2 regions of the Rhizobium pantanalense genome follow, and region 1 is predicted to be linked to the other one. Evidence: predicted binding sites of a transcription regulator. Region 1 holds the regulator's gene; the other holds the start of a gene.

Region 1 (7,662 bases):
CCGCGTCGAGGCAACGGAAAAGCCTTCTATTCGCCGCGTGCCGCAACGGGCTACGATTTTCGTGCGCAAGCAGGCGGAGCCGTTCGATTTGGGTGATCGGATCCAGGGCAGGGCGCGCCTGACGCCTCCGGCGGGACCGGCATTGACCGGCCTTAACGATTTTGCCTTCAGCTCATATTTCAACGGCATCGGCGCGAACGGCTTTGCCTACGGAACGCCGGAATTATTATCTCCATCCAGTGATAATTCTGCTGGCTCGTTATTGGACGCCGCTGATATCTGGCTCGCGGGCCTGCGCAACAGCATAGGTGACAGGATCAGGCAAACTCTGCCTGGAGATAGCGGCGCCTTTGCAGCAGCACTTGTCACCGATGAGAGACGTGCGATCTCGAAGGATACGACCGAGGCCCTAAGAATTGCTGGCCTGACCCACATCATTGCAATTTCCGGCCTGAACATGGCGTTGTCGGCCGGCATTTTCTACATCGGCCTACGCTACTTGTTCAGCCTGTTTCCCGGTGTCGCGCAGGCTTGGCCGACCAAGAAGTTCGCAGCTCTCGGCGCGCTTCTCACTGTAACGGCCTATTATCTCATCTCCGGCTTCGGCGTATCCGCCGAGCGTGCCTTCATCATGATGGCGATCATGCTCGTGGCCGTGCTTTTCGATCGGCCATCGATCAGCCTGCGCAACGTCGCACTTTCGGCCATTATCATTCTTGTACTGTCGCCGTCGCAAGTGCTCGGCCCGAGTTTCCAGATGTCCTATGCGGCGACGCTGGCGCTGGTGTCGGGATATTCGCTGTGGAAGCGGCGGCGGCATCGCGAAAACATTTTGCCGCGCGTCCGTCTATTAAGTCCGCTATTGTTCGTCATGCGCTTCTTCGCAGGCGTGACGTCGACCTCGTTCATCGGCGGCGCGTCGACAGCCATCTTCTCGATCGAGCATTTTCACCGGTTGGCGACATACGGACTCGCCGCCAATCTCGCGGCTATGCCCATCGTCTCCTTTGTCGTCATGCCATTCGGCATGGCGGCGATGCTGCTCATGCCGCTCGGTCTCGACGGACCTTTCTGGAAAGTCACCGGAGAGGGACTGGAGCTCGTCATCGTGATCGCGAGAACCGTAGCTGGTTGGGGAGGCGACATTACCTTCGGCCGCCAGCCGGCCTGGCTGATGCCGACATTCATTATCGGCTTCCTGATCATGAGCATATTGCGGACCCGGCTTCGCCATCTGGGCCTGCTATTATCACTCTTGTCCATAGGCTTGGCGGCATTCGGATCCGGCATACCGAAACCCGACCTGATGATCTCCGAAGATGGCGTCCTGGTCGCCTTGCGCCAGGACGATATACTCGCGACCAATCGCGAGAGACCGCAGGCCTTCATTTTCGAACAATGGCAAAAGGCATTGGTTGCGGCGGAACATCAGCCTCCGACCATGCTCCCTGCCGACAACCGACTTCCACAAATCGGCAAGGCAGATCGCCATAAGCGATTGAACAGTGAAGAACAGAAGGCTGTCCGCACGGCAATGGAGGAGGCCCTGGACCGCACCATGCAGGGCAGTTTCGCCTGCCAGAAAGGAGCATGGTGCGCAGCCATCCTCGAAAACGGCGCGATATTGGTCACCATCGAGAACGCAGCCTATCTACCCTCTGCCTGCGATATGGCGAATATCGTCGTAACGCCAATCCGATTGCGGTTGAACTACTGCCGTTCCGGAGCAATGCTCATAACGGGTGCGACATTGCGTAAAACCGGCTCCATCGAAATGATACTTACCGCAGACAAGCCCATTATCTCAGCCGCATTCGAGAACCCGCAACGTCCATGGACCAGGCATCGAATTTATAATTGGCGCACAGGCACATTCGACGCGCCAATTGCGCCAGCGTCACCCGTCGTCGACAATTCACCGGTCAGTGATAGCGACGAATAAGGCCCACGAGCTTGCCCTGAACTTTGACCCGGTCCGGCCCAAAGATGCGGGTTTCATAGGCCGGGTTTGCGGCTTCGAGCGCGATGGAGGCACCCTTGCGGCGGAAGCGCTTCAGTGTCGCTTCTTCATCGTCGACGAGTGCAACGACGATATCGCCGGGATTGGCCGTCGTCGAATTGCGGATAATGACCGTATCGCCGTCGAAAATTCCGGCGTCGATCATCGAATCCCCTCGAACTTCAAGCGCATAATGTTCGCCCGAGCCGAGCATGTCGGCGGGAACGGTGATGTCGTGCGTATTGTTCTGGATGGCCGAGATCGGAACGCCAGCAGCGATGCGGCCCATCACCGGCACCGACGCCGAGCTATTGTGATCGTCATTTGCCACCTTCGACGGAGCGGGCGGGGCAACGGACTGCGGCTTGCCGAGGCTGCCCTCGATGACGCTCGGTGAAAAGCCTCGGCGCTGCTGCAGGCTCGGATTATAGGCGTCGGGAAGCTTGATGACTTCGAGCGCTCTGGCCCGGTTCGGCAGCCGGCGGATGAAGCCTCGCTCCTCCAGCGCCGTGATCAGGCGATGAATACCGGATTTCGATGCCAGATCCAATGCATCCTTCATCTCGTCGAAAGATGGCGGAACACCGGATTCCTTCATGCGTTCGTGAATGAACAGAAGCAGTTCCTGCTGCTTGCGCGTCAACATCGTCTTGGAACCCCAGAATCAAGAAAAGCTGTGAAACAAATCCAGAACGGACACTATATGTTCCATATGTGTTCCGCAAGTGCTTAAATTTCGGTAAAGCCTTGTGAGGTCAGTTAAATAATTACCATTTGCGAATGGATCGGCTCGGAACATCGGGGCGCTGTATCTGCGTTAACCCACAGAAAAATAAGGGAAATGCCGCTCTACTCGCTTCCGCGACTTTGTCGTTCAGCCCGTGCGCCGAGCATTTGGACGAACGTGCCGCGCGACTGCATGAGCCGGCCATGGCAGAGAATCAGCAATCACGTTTGCGAGATTGCCTTCGATCCATGTCGTGTGCTCCGGGTGTTCCATGCTTCCATCTTGAATTGCGCGGGCGATGGGCGCAAATCTGCTTCCGCAAGCAAACAGGAGAAGCCATGATTTCGTCTCCGCATCCGCTGGATCATCTCGTGCTGCCGACCGTCAACATCGCTCTGGCACGCGAACGCCTCGGCAAGCTCGGTTTCACGGTGGCTCCGGATGCGTGCCACCCCTTTGGCACGCAGAATGCCTGCGTCTTCCTTGCCGATAAAACCTATCTCGAACCTCTGGGCGTCGCATCTCCGGAGCAATGCGAGAAGAGCATCGTGGATGGCAATGTTTTCGTCGCGCGCGACCAGGCTTATCGTTTCCGGGTGGGGGAGGATGGCTTCTCGGCCGTGGTATTCGGTACGGATGACGCGGTGGTGGATGATAAGCGTTTCAAAGCAGCTGCTATTTCGGCGGGTCGAATGCTGGATTTTTCGCGTCCGATGAAGATGCCGGATGGAACGGAAACCACGGCCGGCTTTCGTCTTGCTTTCGCCGCAGATCTGCGTGCGCCGGATTTTCTCGCTTTCTGCTGTCAGCGCGTCAATCCGCTGCCGGCTGACCGCGGCGTGCTCGAGCGTCACGAGAACGGCGTGACTGGTATCGCGCGGGTAGCGCTTTGCACGCCGAAGCCGGGGGCCTATCGCGGCTTCTTCGAGGAGCTTGTCGGTGGCCCGCGCATTATGGAGCATTCCTTTGGCCTGACGATCAAGGCCGCCAACGCCGATCTGGAGATTTTGACGCCGGAAGGAATGGAGGCATTCTATGATCTACCTGTTTGCACGAATGATCAGGGGCTCAGGGCGAGGGCAATCCTTTTCAAAACGCGCGATCTTTCCGTGACATCGTCGCATTTCACTGCTAACGGCGTCACCTATACGCGTAAGAACAATCGTCTATTGGCGAGGTTGGCACCCGGTCAGGGCGCGCTATTCGCCTTCGAGGAGATAATATGAGCACGAATTCCGAAGTCACCGTCGGCGAGGGTGCCTCCAAGGTTCTCTTTTCCAATACCGCGAAGCTGTCGCTGATCGCCGGTCCCTGCCAGATGGAAAGCCGCGATCATGCCTTCATGATTGCCGGCGTGCTCAAGGAGCTCTGCGGCAAGCTCGGCATCGGCCTTGTCTACAAATCTTCCTTCGACAAGGCGAACCGCACCTCGCTGTCCGGCAAGCGCGGCATCGGCCTGGAAAAGGCGCTGGAAGTCTTTGAAGACCTGAAGAAGGAATATGGCTTCCCGGTTCTGACCGATATCCACACTGAAGAGCAGTGTGCCATCGTTTCCAAGACGGTGGATGTCCTTCAGATCCCAGCCTTCCTGTCGCGCCAGACCGATCTTTTGGTTGCCGCTGCCAAGACTGGCCGCGTGGTCAACGTCAAGAAAGGCCAGTTCCTTGCGCCATGGGACATGAAGAACGTGCTTGCCAAGCTAAACGACAGCGGCAATCCGAACATCCTTCTTTGCGAGCGCGGCGCTTCCTTCGGCTATAACACGCTGGTCTCGGATATGCGCTCGCTGCCGATCATGGCGGCGATGGGCGCCCCCGTCATCTTCGATGCGACCCATTCCGTGCAGCAGCCCGGCGGACAGGGCGGCTCCAGTGGCGGCGATCGCCGCTTCGTCGAGACGCTGGCGCGCGCTGCCGTCGCCGTCGGCGTCGCAGGTGTTTTTGTCGAGACGCACGAGGATCCGGACAATGCACCGTCCGACGGTCCGAACATGGTCTATCTGAAAGACATGCCGCGGCTTCTCGAGAAGCTGCTGGCCTTCGACGCCATCGCCAAGGCTTGAAACGTAGCCGGCATTCAACAGGCTGACATGAATTTGCGTTACGGGCCTGCAGGAGTGCCAAATCGCGGCGCGGATCGCCATTGTAATTTCCGCGCCTTCGATTAAGACGATTTAAATCGATTTATAAACCAGCGAGCAGGAAGCTATCATGACCGCAATCACCGACATTATCGCCCGCGAGATTCTCGACAGCCGTGGCAATCCGACTGTCGAAGTCGATGTCTACCTCGAAGATGGCAGCTTGGGCCGTGCGGCGGTTCCGTCGGGCGCGTCGACCGGAGCACATGAAGCAGTCGAGCTTCGCGATGGCGGCAAGCGCTACCATGGCAAGGGTGTCGAGAAGGCCGTCGAAGCCGTCAATTCGGAAATCTTCGACGCGATCGGCGGCATGGACGCTGAAAACCAGATCCAGCTCGACAACATCATGATCGAGCTTGACGGCACGCCGAACAAGTCGCGTCTCGGTGCAAACGCCATTCTCGGTGTCTCGCTCGCCGTCGCCAAGGCTGCTGCCCAGAGCGCCAACCTGCCGCTCTACCGTTATGTCGGTGGCGCTCACGCCCGTCTGCTGCCGGTTCCGATGATGAACATCATCAACGGCGGCGCCCATGCCGACAACCCGATCGACTTCCAGGAATTCATGATCCTGCCGATCGGCGCTGACTCGATTCGCGAAGCCGTCCGCATGGGTTCGGAAGTCTTCCACGTTCTGAAGAAAGAACTGGCATCGCAGGGTCACAACACCAACGTCGGCGACGAAGGCGGTTTCGCACCGGGCCTTTCAAGCGCTCCGGCAGCCCTCGACTTCATCATGAAGTCCATCGAGAAGGCCGGCTACAAGCCGGGTGACGAAATCGCTCTCGGCCTCGATTGCGCCTCGACCGAATTCTTCAAGGACGGCAAGTACGTTCTCGAAGGCGAAGGCCGCACGCTGGAATCCGGCGCCATGGCTGAATACCTTGCAGAACTCGCGGCCAAGTACCCGATCGTTTCGATCGAAGACGGCATGGCTGAAGACGACTGGGAAGGCTGGAAGACGCTGACCGACCTGATCGGTAAGAAGACCCAGCTCGTCGGCGACGACCTGTTCGTCACCAACTCCGCTCGCCTGCGCGACGGTATCCGCATGGGCGTTGCCAACTCGATCCTCGTCAAGGTCAACCAGATCGGCTCGCTGACCGAAACTCTCGACGCAGTCGAAACCGCGCACAAGGCCAACTACACCGCCGTCATGTCGCACCGCTCGGGCGAAACGGAAGATTCCACGATCGCCGATCTCGCCGTTGCCACCAATTGCGGCCAGATCAAGACCGGTTCGCTGTCGCGTTCCGACCGCCTTGCCAAGTACAACCAGCTCATCCGTATCGAGGAAGCACTCGGCCCGCAGGCAAAATATGCCGGCCGCTCCATCCTGCGTGGCTGATATCTGACCTGTCGGATCCATCCGGATCCGCGGCAAATTATCGCTTGGGTCGAACCGCGCCTTCGGGCGCGGTTTTTTGTTGGCCCCGACTGTTAGAGTCAACGGACGGTTAATCTCTGCAGGTTAAATTAGCTCTAGGTGTTTGATTTGATGTGATCTTGTTCGAAGCGCATTGGCTTTGGGGAGATTGCGTAAAGCCAGAGCGTGACGAGCGAGTATGTGGACAAAGTATCATAAGAAGAGAAGGTTCGGCCGCCTCATCCTTCCCGCCATCACCATCGCTTTCGTGAGCTACTTCGGTTATCATTGCATTCATGGCGATTACGGCCTGAAGGCGACCGAAGTTTTCGAGCGGCGCCGCATCGATCGCGCCAAGGAATTGGCTGAGCTTGTCGCCAAGCGGGAGCACCTTGAAAAGGAGGTCGCGCTGTTGAGTGACGGCTCTCTGGATAAGGATATGCTCGATCAGTATGCGCGTTATCAGTTGACCTATTCCAAGGCGAACGAGATCGTCATCTTCAACAAATAGCCATAATTAACTGAATTCCGGTTAATCGTGTTTTTGTAAGTTATATCAAGAACTTACGAAGAATATGAGCCATGCAATTATAGCATTGCTGTGGCGGGCAATCTTCCTTATGTTACGCCTCACCATAAAACGAGGCTACTCAGACAGGGAGGGTTGAATGGCGCCGCGAAAAAACGCGACCGTTTCCAGCCGTAAGACAGCATCAAGGCCTGCCAAGGAAACCAATGGCGGCCCGATCGCAGATTTCGATCGTGATGCGGAGCTCAAGGCTTATCGTGAGATGCTCCTGATCCGCCGCTTCGAAGAGAAGGCCGGCCAGCTTTACGGCATGGGCTTCATCGGCGGCTTCTGTCACCTTTACATCGGCCAGGAAGCTGTCGTCGTCGGCATGCAGATGGCGCTGAAGGATGGCGACCAGGTCATCACCGGCTATCGCGACCACGGCCATATGCTGGCAACCGGCATGAGCGCACGTGGAGTCATGGCCGAGCTCACCGGACGCCAGGGCGGCTATTCCCGAGGGAAGGGCGGCTCCATGCACATGTTCTCCAAGGAAAAGAATTTCTACGGCGGTCACGGCATCGTCGGCGCCCAGGTTTCGCTCGGCACCGGTCTCGGCTTTGCCAACTGGTACCGCGGCAATGACAATGTCAGCGTTGCCTATTTCGGTGACGGCGCCGCCAACCAGGGCCAGGTCTACGAAAGCTTCAACATGGCGCAGCTCTGGAAGTTGCCTGTTATTTTCGTGATTGAAAACAACCGCTACGCCATGGGCACTTCGACCACTCGCGCCACCGCGCAGGCCGATTTCTCCAAGCGCGGCGCCTCCTTCGGCATTCCCGGCATTCAGGTCGATGGCATGGACGTACGCGCCGTCAAGGCCGCGGCTGACGAAGCCGTTGCGCATTGCCGTTCCGGCAAA
Region 2 (7,662 bases), on a different contig from region 1:
CGATCAGGAAGGCGGAGGAGCGCAGGTGGTCGGCGATGACGCGATGGCTGGCGCGGTGCTCACCCTCGGCTTTAACTCCCGTTGCCTCTTCCGAAGCTTCGATCAGCGCGCGGAACAGATCGATGTCATAGTTGTCGTGCTTGCCTTGCAGCACGGCGGCAACACGCTCGAGGCCCATGCCGGTATCGATCGACGGACGCGGCAGGTCGACGCGCTGCTCCTTGGTGATCTGCTCGAACTGCATGAAGACGAGGTTCCAGATCTCGATGAAACGATCACCGTCCTCTTCCGGCGATCCGGGAGGGCCGCCCCAGATGTGATCGCCGTGATCGTAGAAGATTTCGGAACAGGGACCGCACGGACCGGTATCGCCCATCGCCCAGAAATTGTCGCTGGTGGCGATGCGGATAATCCGATCATCGGAAAGGCCGGCGATTTTCTTCCACAGGTTAAAGGCGTCGTCGTCGGTATGATAGACCGTGACCAGCAGGCGCTTGGCATCGAGGCTGAATTCCTTGGTGATCAGGTTCCAGGCAAGCTCGATGGCGCGCTCCTTGAAATAGTCGCCAAAGGAGAAATTGCCGAGCATCTCGAAGAAGGTGTGATGGCGGGCGGTATAGCCGACATTGTCGAGGTCGTTATGCTTGCCGCCGGCGCGCACGCATTTCTGCGCCGTCGACGCCGTCGTATAGGGACGTTGCTCCAGACCGGTAAACACGTTCTTGAACTGCACCATGCCGGCATTGGTGAACATCAATGTGGGATCGTTGCGCGGCACCAGCGGGCTCGACGGCACGATCTCGTGACCGTTTTTCTTAAAATAGTCGAGGAAGGTCGACCGGATTTCATTCACACCGCTCATATGGGGCCCTTCAGTCCTGCGCTCAGCAACTTGCATCAAAGTCAGTGGCTTTTATCGTCCGCTCCCGGCGCTGTCCAGCCGCACGAACAAAACCGGCCGCACATCCCTTGGACAATGCGGCCGGTTTCGAATTTCAGTCTCGGTCTTGAATGGAGAATTGCTCCCGAAAATCCTTATTCCCCGGAGGCGTCGCCATCATCGGCATCGGGACCGCCATTCTGCAGGAAGCGATCGGCGATCAGGCCGGCATTCTGGCGCAACGACAATTCGATCTCGCGGGCGAGATCCGGATTGTCGCGCAGGAAAAGCTTCGCGTTTTCGCGGCCCTGGCCGAGGCGTTGGCTGTTATAAGAGAACCAGGCACCGGACTTTTCGACGATACCGGCCTTGACTCCGAGATCAACCAGTTCGCCGGTCTTGGAAACGCCTTCGCCATACATGATATCGAACTCGACCTGCTTGAAGGGAGGCGCCATCTTGTTCTTGACGACCTTGACGCGCGTCTGGTTGCCGATCACCTCTTCGCGCTCTTTGACGGCGCCGATGCGGCGGATATCGAGGCGAACCGAGGCGTAGAACTTCAGCGCGTTACCGCCCGTCGTCGTTTCCGGCGAGCCGAACATAACGCCGATCTTCATGCGGATCTGGTTGATGAAGATCACCATGCAGTTGGACTTCGAGATCGAAGCCGTAAGCTTGCGCAGCGCCTGGCTCATCAGACGAGCCTGCAGACCCGGCAGGCTGTCGCCCATCTCGCCTTCGATTTCGGCGCGCGGCGTCAGGGCCGCAACGGAGTCGACGACGAGGACGTCGATCGCGCCGGAGCGCACCAGCGTATCGGTGATTTCGAGCGCCTGCTCGCCGGTATCAGGCTGCGAGATCAGCAGGTTCTGCAGGTCAACGCCGAGCTTGCGTGCATAGACCGGATCGAGCGCATGTTCCGCATCCACAAAAGCGCAGATGCCGCCCTTCTTCTGGGCTTCTGCAATGGTCTGCAGGGCCAGGGTCGTCTTACCCGAGCTTTCCGGCCCGTAGATTTCGATGATGCGCCCCTTCGGCAAGCCGCCAATGCCGAGAGCGATATCGAGGCTCAGAGAGCCGGTGGAAACCGTTTCGATTTCGACCACGTTCTCGTTAGAGCCGAGCTTCATGATCGAGCCCTTGCCGAACGACCGCTCAATTTGAGAGAGTGCCGCTTCAAGTGCCTTGCTTTTATCCACCGATTTGTCCTCTACAAGCCGCAAAGAATTCTGAGACATTCGATCCACCTTTAGGTTATTGAAGCCGCTCTAGCAATGTCGCCGCCGATGAGAATTCTGTACTCTATTTGTTCTCTTATCGCAAGAGCACAACAAGCAATTGAAAGAAAAAGGTAAAATGAATTCCGTTCTACTTTTGTTTTCTTCTTTCTTCCCAGACACTTACGGCTCCGGGACGATCAGTTCGCGCCGGTCGCGACGCCGCTCGACTCGCCTTTTTGATTGCTGAGGATAACCATATGGCGAAAAAGATTCTCGTTCTCGGCGGCGCCCATATCGACCGGCGCGGCCGCATCTTCGGTGAGACGGCGCCCGGCGCCAGCAATCCCGGCGCATGGTTCGAAGAGCCCGGCGGTGGCGGCTTCAATGCCGCGCGAAATCTTTCCCGCCTGGGCTTCGACGTAAAGCTGATCTCGCCGCGCGGCGGCGATCCCTCCGGCGAGATGGTGGCCGAGGCTGCAAGCCACGCCGGCATCGACGACAAGCCCTTCGTCTTTCTGGATCGCAAAACGCCGAGCTATACGGCGATCCTCGAGAATGACGGCAATCTCGTCATCGCGCTCGCGGATATGGAGCTCTACAAACTCTTCGTTCCTCGACGCCTGGCGATTCGCGCCGTTCGCGACGCCTTCGATGAGACCGACCTCATTCTCTGCGACGCCAATCTGCCTGCCGAAACCCTAGGCACAATTGCGGCAAGAGCTGCCCTATGCGGCAAGCCGGTCGCCGCCATTGCCATCTCGCCGGCAAAAGTGGTGCGGCTGAAGCCAAGCCTTGCCGGCATCGATCACCTGTTCCTCAATGAGGCCGAAGCCGCGGCGCTGACCGAAATTCGCCCGGAGGATCCACGCGAATGGGTGAGCGCTTTGCGGGCGCTCGGCCTGCGCAATGGCGTGATCACCCGCGGGAAACGCCCCCTGATCGCATTCTCGCGCGATGCCATCGTCAGCCTGCGGCCGCCTATCGTCGAAAATGTCGCTGATGTCACCGGTGCGGGAGATTCGCTTGCTTCCGGCGTTCTTTCGGCACTGATGGCCGGTCATGACCTCGCAGAAGCCGTCCGTCATGGCGCGGCGGCGGCGGCAATCACCGTCCAGTCCCCCTATGCAACGGCAGAAAATCTCTCTCCCGAGCTGCTAAAGGCGGCTTTGGCCCTTGTTCCCGAGGCCGAAATTCTGTCATGAAGCCTGCTCAAGACGCATATATTGTTTCAGTGAATTGGAAACGACAATGACCCAGCCTATCTCGCCCCTGCTTCCGATCTCCTATTCGAAGGAAGTCGCCGCCGCCAAGCTTCGCGGTGCGCCGATCGTCGCCCTGGAATCGACGATCATCACCCACGGCATGCCCTATCCGGGCAATATCGAGATGGCCCGCAGCGTCGAAGCGATCATCCGGCAGGAAGGCGCGGTGCCGGCAACAATCGCCGTCATTCACGGCACGCTGCATATCGGCCTTGAGCCGGAAGAGCTGGAAGCACTGGCCAAGACGGAAGGTGCGATGAAGGTCTCGCGCGCCGACATCGCCTTTGCGATCGCCGAGCGCCGCACGGGCGCGACCACCGTTGCCGCCACGATGATCGCGGCCGCCCGCGCCGGCATCAAAGTATTTGCCACCGGCGGCATCGGCGGCGTGCATCGTGGTGCCGAAGAGAGCTTCGATATTTCGGCCGATCTTGAAGAGCTTTCCCGCACAGGCGTCATCGTCGTTTGCGCCGGCGCCAAGGCGATCCTCGATATTCCGAAGACGCTGGAAGTGCTCGAAACTCGCGGCGTTCCGGTCGTGACCTACGACAGCACCGAATTCCCGGCCTTCTGGTCGCGCTCCTCCGGTCTGACGAGCCCGCTGACGCTGAACAGCCCTGCTGCGATCGCCAACTTCCAGACAACGCGCGAACAGCTCGGCATCGATGGCGGCATGCTGATCGCCAATCCGGTTCCGGAAGCCGACGAGATCCCGCGAGAGGAGATGGAAATCTACATCGAGCGCGCACTCGACAGCGCTGAGCGTGACGAGATCAGCGGCAAGGCGGTTACGCCCTATCTGCTGAGCACGATCTTCGACATTACCGAGGGCCGCAGCCTCAAGACCAACATCGCGCTTGTCGAGAACAATGCGCGTTTGGCCGCGGAGATCGCCGTCGCTTTGGCGGAATAATCAGACAAGCAGCTACGAGAACGGCCGGGCGCATCAGAAGATCGCCCGGCCGTTTTTGTTTCAGGACAGGACGAAAAGGCCCAAGGCATTGCGTAACTCGGCAAGTGTCGCCTCCGTCCGCTCCCTCGCCTTTCGTGTCCCCTCACGCACGATCCCCATGACATAGTCCGGCTCGGCGGCATAGCGCGCGCGGCGCTCGCGGATCGGTGCGAGCAGCGCTTGCAGGACACCCTCAAGATGTCTCTTCAAGGTGATGTCGCCAAGCCCGCCGCGGCGATAATGTGCCTTCAGCTCTTCGACCAGTTGCCGATCCTCGCAGAAGGCATCGAGATAGGTGAAGACGACATTTCCTTCGATTTTGCCGGGATCGTTGACGCGCAGGTGATCCGGATCGGTGTACATGCGTCGTACCGCATCGCTTATTTCATCCGGCGACGCCGAGAGCGGGATCGCATTGCCCTGCGATTTGCTCATCTTCGCCTTGCCGTCAACGCCGGGCAGACGCCCGACCGTCGGCACCAAGGCCGCTGCCTCGACAAGCACATCACGCCCGATCTGTCGATTGAGGCGGCGAACGATTTCGTTGGTCTGCTCAATCAGAGGAGCCTGATCCTCGCCGACAGGAACGACGGTCGCCTTGAAAGCAGTAATATCGGCCGCCTGCGCGACCGGATAGCAGAGAAAGCCGGCCGGCACATCGCGTTCGAAACCGCGCAGCTGGATCTCCGTCTTGATCGTCGGATTTCGCTCGAGACGGCTGACCGTGACGAAATTCAGATAGAGCAGTGTCAGCTCCGCCAGCGCCGGTAAGGCGGATTGCACGCAGATCGTCGTCAGCGTCGGATCGATGCCGACGGCAAGATAATCGGTGGCGACCTCGAGAACGTTGCGACGGATCTTTTCGGGATCATGGGCATTGTCGGTCAGCGCCTGGCTATCCGCCAGCAGCAGGAATTGTCGATGGCTATGCTGAAGCGCGACGCGGCTCTTCAGCGACCCGACATAATGGCCGAGATGGAGTGGACCGGTGGTCCGGTCGCCCGTCAGGATGACGGGGCGAGTGTCGGTAGGAGAATGCATTTTTTGCTCCGCAAAAGGAGCCGCCGCAATCGGGAAGGAAAAACGGAAATGGACCATGCCTGCCGGATCACGGCGGCAGGGTCGATTTCAAGACATGACGACTGCCGCTTCTAGAAGGAGCGCCACCACTTTTGGCAATTGGGCCTGGCAAGGTCGATCATGGGCGGTTGATTACACCGTTGCGCCGTAATCGGCAACATCGAGGGGCGCAAAACGCCCCTCACTTAATTCTTGTCCAGCGTCTCGCGCACGACGACAGCAAGCTGCTTCAGCGAGAACGGCTTTGGCAGGAAGCCGAATTGGGCGTCCGCCGGCAGGTTGCGGGCAAAGGCATCCTCGGCATAGCCCGACACGAAGATGAATTTCAGGTCCGGATATTTCTTGCGTAGTTCGCGCAGGAGCGACGGCCCGTCCATCTCGGGCATGACGACGTCGGAGACGACGACATCGACCTGACCGTCGAGCTCATCCATGATATCGAGCGCCTCGACGCCGGACCCGGCCTCGTGGACGGTATAGCCGCGCGTCTCGAGCATGCGCTTGCCGCCGCGACGCACCGCCTCCTCGTCCTCGACAAGTAGCACGACAGCGGACTTGCCAGTGAGATCGGCCGGTTCTTCTGCAGAGGTGGTTATACCGACACTCTGGTCCATGGCCGCGACATCGCGGCTTTCCGGCACCTTCGTCTCGGTCACCGCTGGCATTTCGACGATGTGCCGCGGCAGGAAGATGCGGAAGGTCGTTCCCTTGCCCACTTCCGATTCCGGCTGGATATAGCCGCCGGACTGCTTGATGATGCCATAGACCATCGCAAGGCCGAGGCCGGTGCCCTTGCCGACTTCCTTGGTCGTGAAGAAGGGCTCGAAGATCTTGTCCATGATTTCGGGCGCGATGCCGGTGCCGGTATCGCTGACCTCGACGAGCACCATGTCCTCATGCGGAAGATAGGGATAGTTGAAGGCGCTGACATCGGCCGCAAGCAGATTGCGCGTGCGCAGCGTCAGCGTCCCGCCGCCCGGCATGGCATCGCGGGCATTGACGCACAAATTGATGAGCACCTGTTCGAACTGCGACAGGTCGGTTTTGACGGGCCAGAGATCGCGGCCGTAATCGACGTCGAGCTTGACATGCGTACCGGACAGCAGCCGATCCACCAGCATGCGCAGATCGCCGATCACATCGGTCAGATTGAGAACCGTTGGCCGCATCGTCTGCTTGCGCGAGAAGGCGAGCAACTGCCGAACCAGCACGGCCGCGCGATTGGCATTGCGTTTGATTTCCATCAGATCCGCAAAGCTCGCATCGGAGGGCCGCGCCTGCAGCAGCAGATGGTCGGACGAAAGCAGGATCGCCGTCAGAACGTTGTTGAAGTCATGCGCGATACCGCCTGCAAGCGTGCCGACGGCATTGAGCTTTTGCGTCTGCGCCATCTGTGTTTCGAGCGCCTTCTGCTCGGTCACCTCGACCGCATAGACGATGGCAGCTTCTTCCGGCGCCTCGTCGGTCTGGTCGATGACGGCATTGACGTAGAAGCGGAAATGTCGTGTTTCGTCTTTCGGATTGCGGGAGTCGATCGGCGGAATGTCGCCCTGCCGGTCCTTGGCGGCCGCCAGCGCCTGCTGTAGCTGCGGCCGGTCACTTTCGTTGACGACGCTCTCGAGGGCAGCACCGCGCTCGATATCGTCGCGGGATACCAATTCCGAAAAGAGCTTCAGGAAAGGCGCATTCGTCCGCAGAATGCGGCCGTTGCCATCGACGGACGCGATCGCCATCGGTGTATTGTTGAAGAAGCGGCTGAAGCGCATCGCGGCGGCGGAGGCCGATTGCTCGGTATCCCCGCCGTTCTGCCGGGTCAGGACGATGGTGCGGCTCTCGCCGGGAGCGCCGTCGCGCATCGATGTGACGCTGTGGACGATCTGAACCGGAAGGCTCTGGCCATTGGACCGGCGCAGATCGAGATCGAGCGTCACAGTCTTCTTGAGACCCGGTTCCGCCTGCACCGATTGGATCAGCGCCAGCCCCTCGCCAGCGACGAGATCGCCTATGGTCATCGAGCCCGGCACGAACTTGGTCAGATCGAAGCCCAGCCATTCGGCAAGCGTCGCATTTAGATAGAAGATCTCGCCCTTACGTCCGGCGGAGAAAAAGCCGGCCGGCGCGTGGTCGAGATAGTCGATCGCGTTTTGCAATTCCTTGAAGAAGCGTTCCTGATCGTCACGCTCGGAGGTGATGTCGGTGACCTGCCAGATATGCAGTACCTTGCTGCTGCCCTGCTCCGGCGGCAGCACTCGTGCCTTCAGCCTG

The links. Region 1 encodes LexA, which represses DNA repair genes until DNA is damaged. Its sites were predicted from a motif close to TGTTCNNNNTGTGTTCNG; they were not measured.
Region 2: a site for LexA is predicted at 2,180-2,197, ahead of recA (recombinase RecA). Genes of this name have one in related genera too.

The regions. Positions count from the first base shown of each region.
Region 1 is NZ_JAQJCH010000005.1:175,020-182,681, forward strand. It holds gene PH558_RS14955 (ComEC/Rec2 family competence protein) at 1-1,942, shown strand, start outside; gene lexA (transcriptional repressor LexA) at 1,923-2,645, opposite strand; gene PH558_RS14965 (VOC family protein) at 3,065-3,952, shown strand; gene kdsA (3-deoxy-8-phosphooctulonate synthase) at 3,949-4,788, shown strand; gene eno (phosphopyruvate hydratase) at 4,937-6,211, shown strand; gene PH558_RS14980 (FtsB family cell division protein) at 6,429-6,740, shown strand; gene pdhA (pyruvate dehydrogenase (acetyl-transferring) E1 component subunit alpha) at 6,898-7,662, shown strand, end outside.
Region 2 is NZ_JAQJCH010000001.1:1,206,119-1,213,780, reverse strand. It holds gene alaS (alanine--tRNA ligase) at 1-862, opposite strand, end outside; gene recA (recombinase RecA) at 1,036-2,121, opposite strand; gene PH558_RS05720 (carbohydrate kinase family protein) at 2,361-3,305, shown strand; gene PH558_RS05715 (pseudouridine-5'-phosphate glycosidase) at 3,352-4,278, shown strand; gene trpS (tryptophan--tRNA ligase) at 4,339-5,358, opposite strand; gene cckA (cell cycle histidine kinase CckA) at 5,583-7,662, opposite strand, start outside.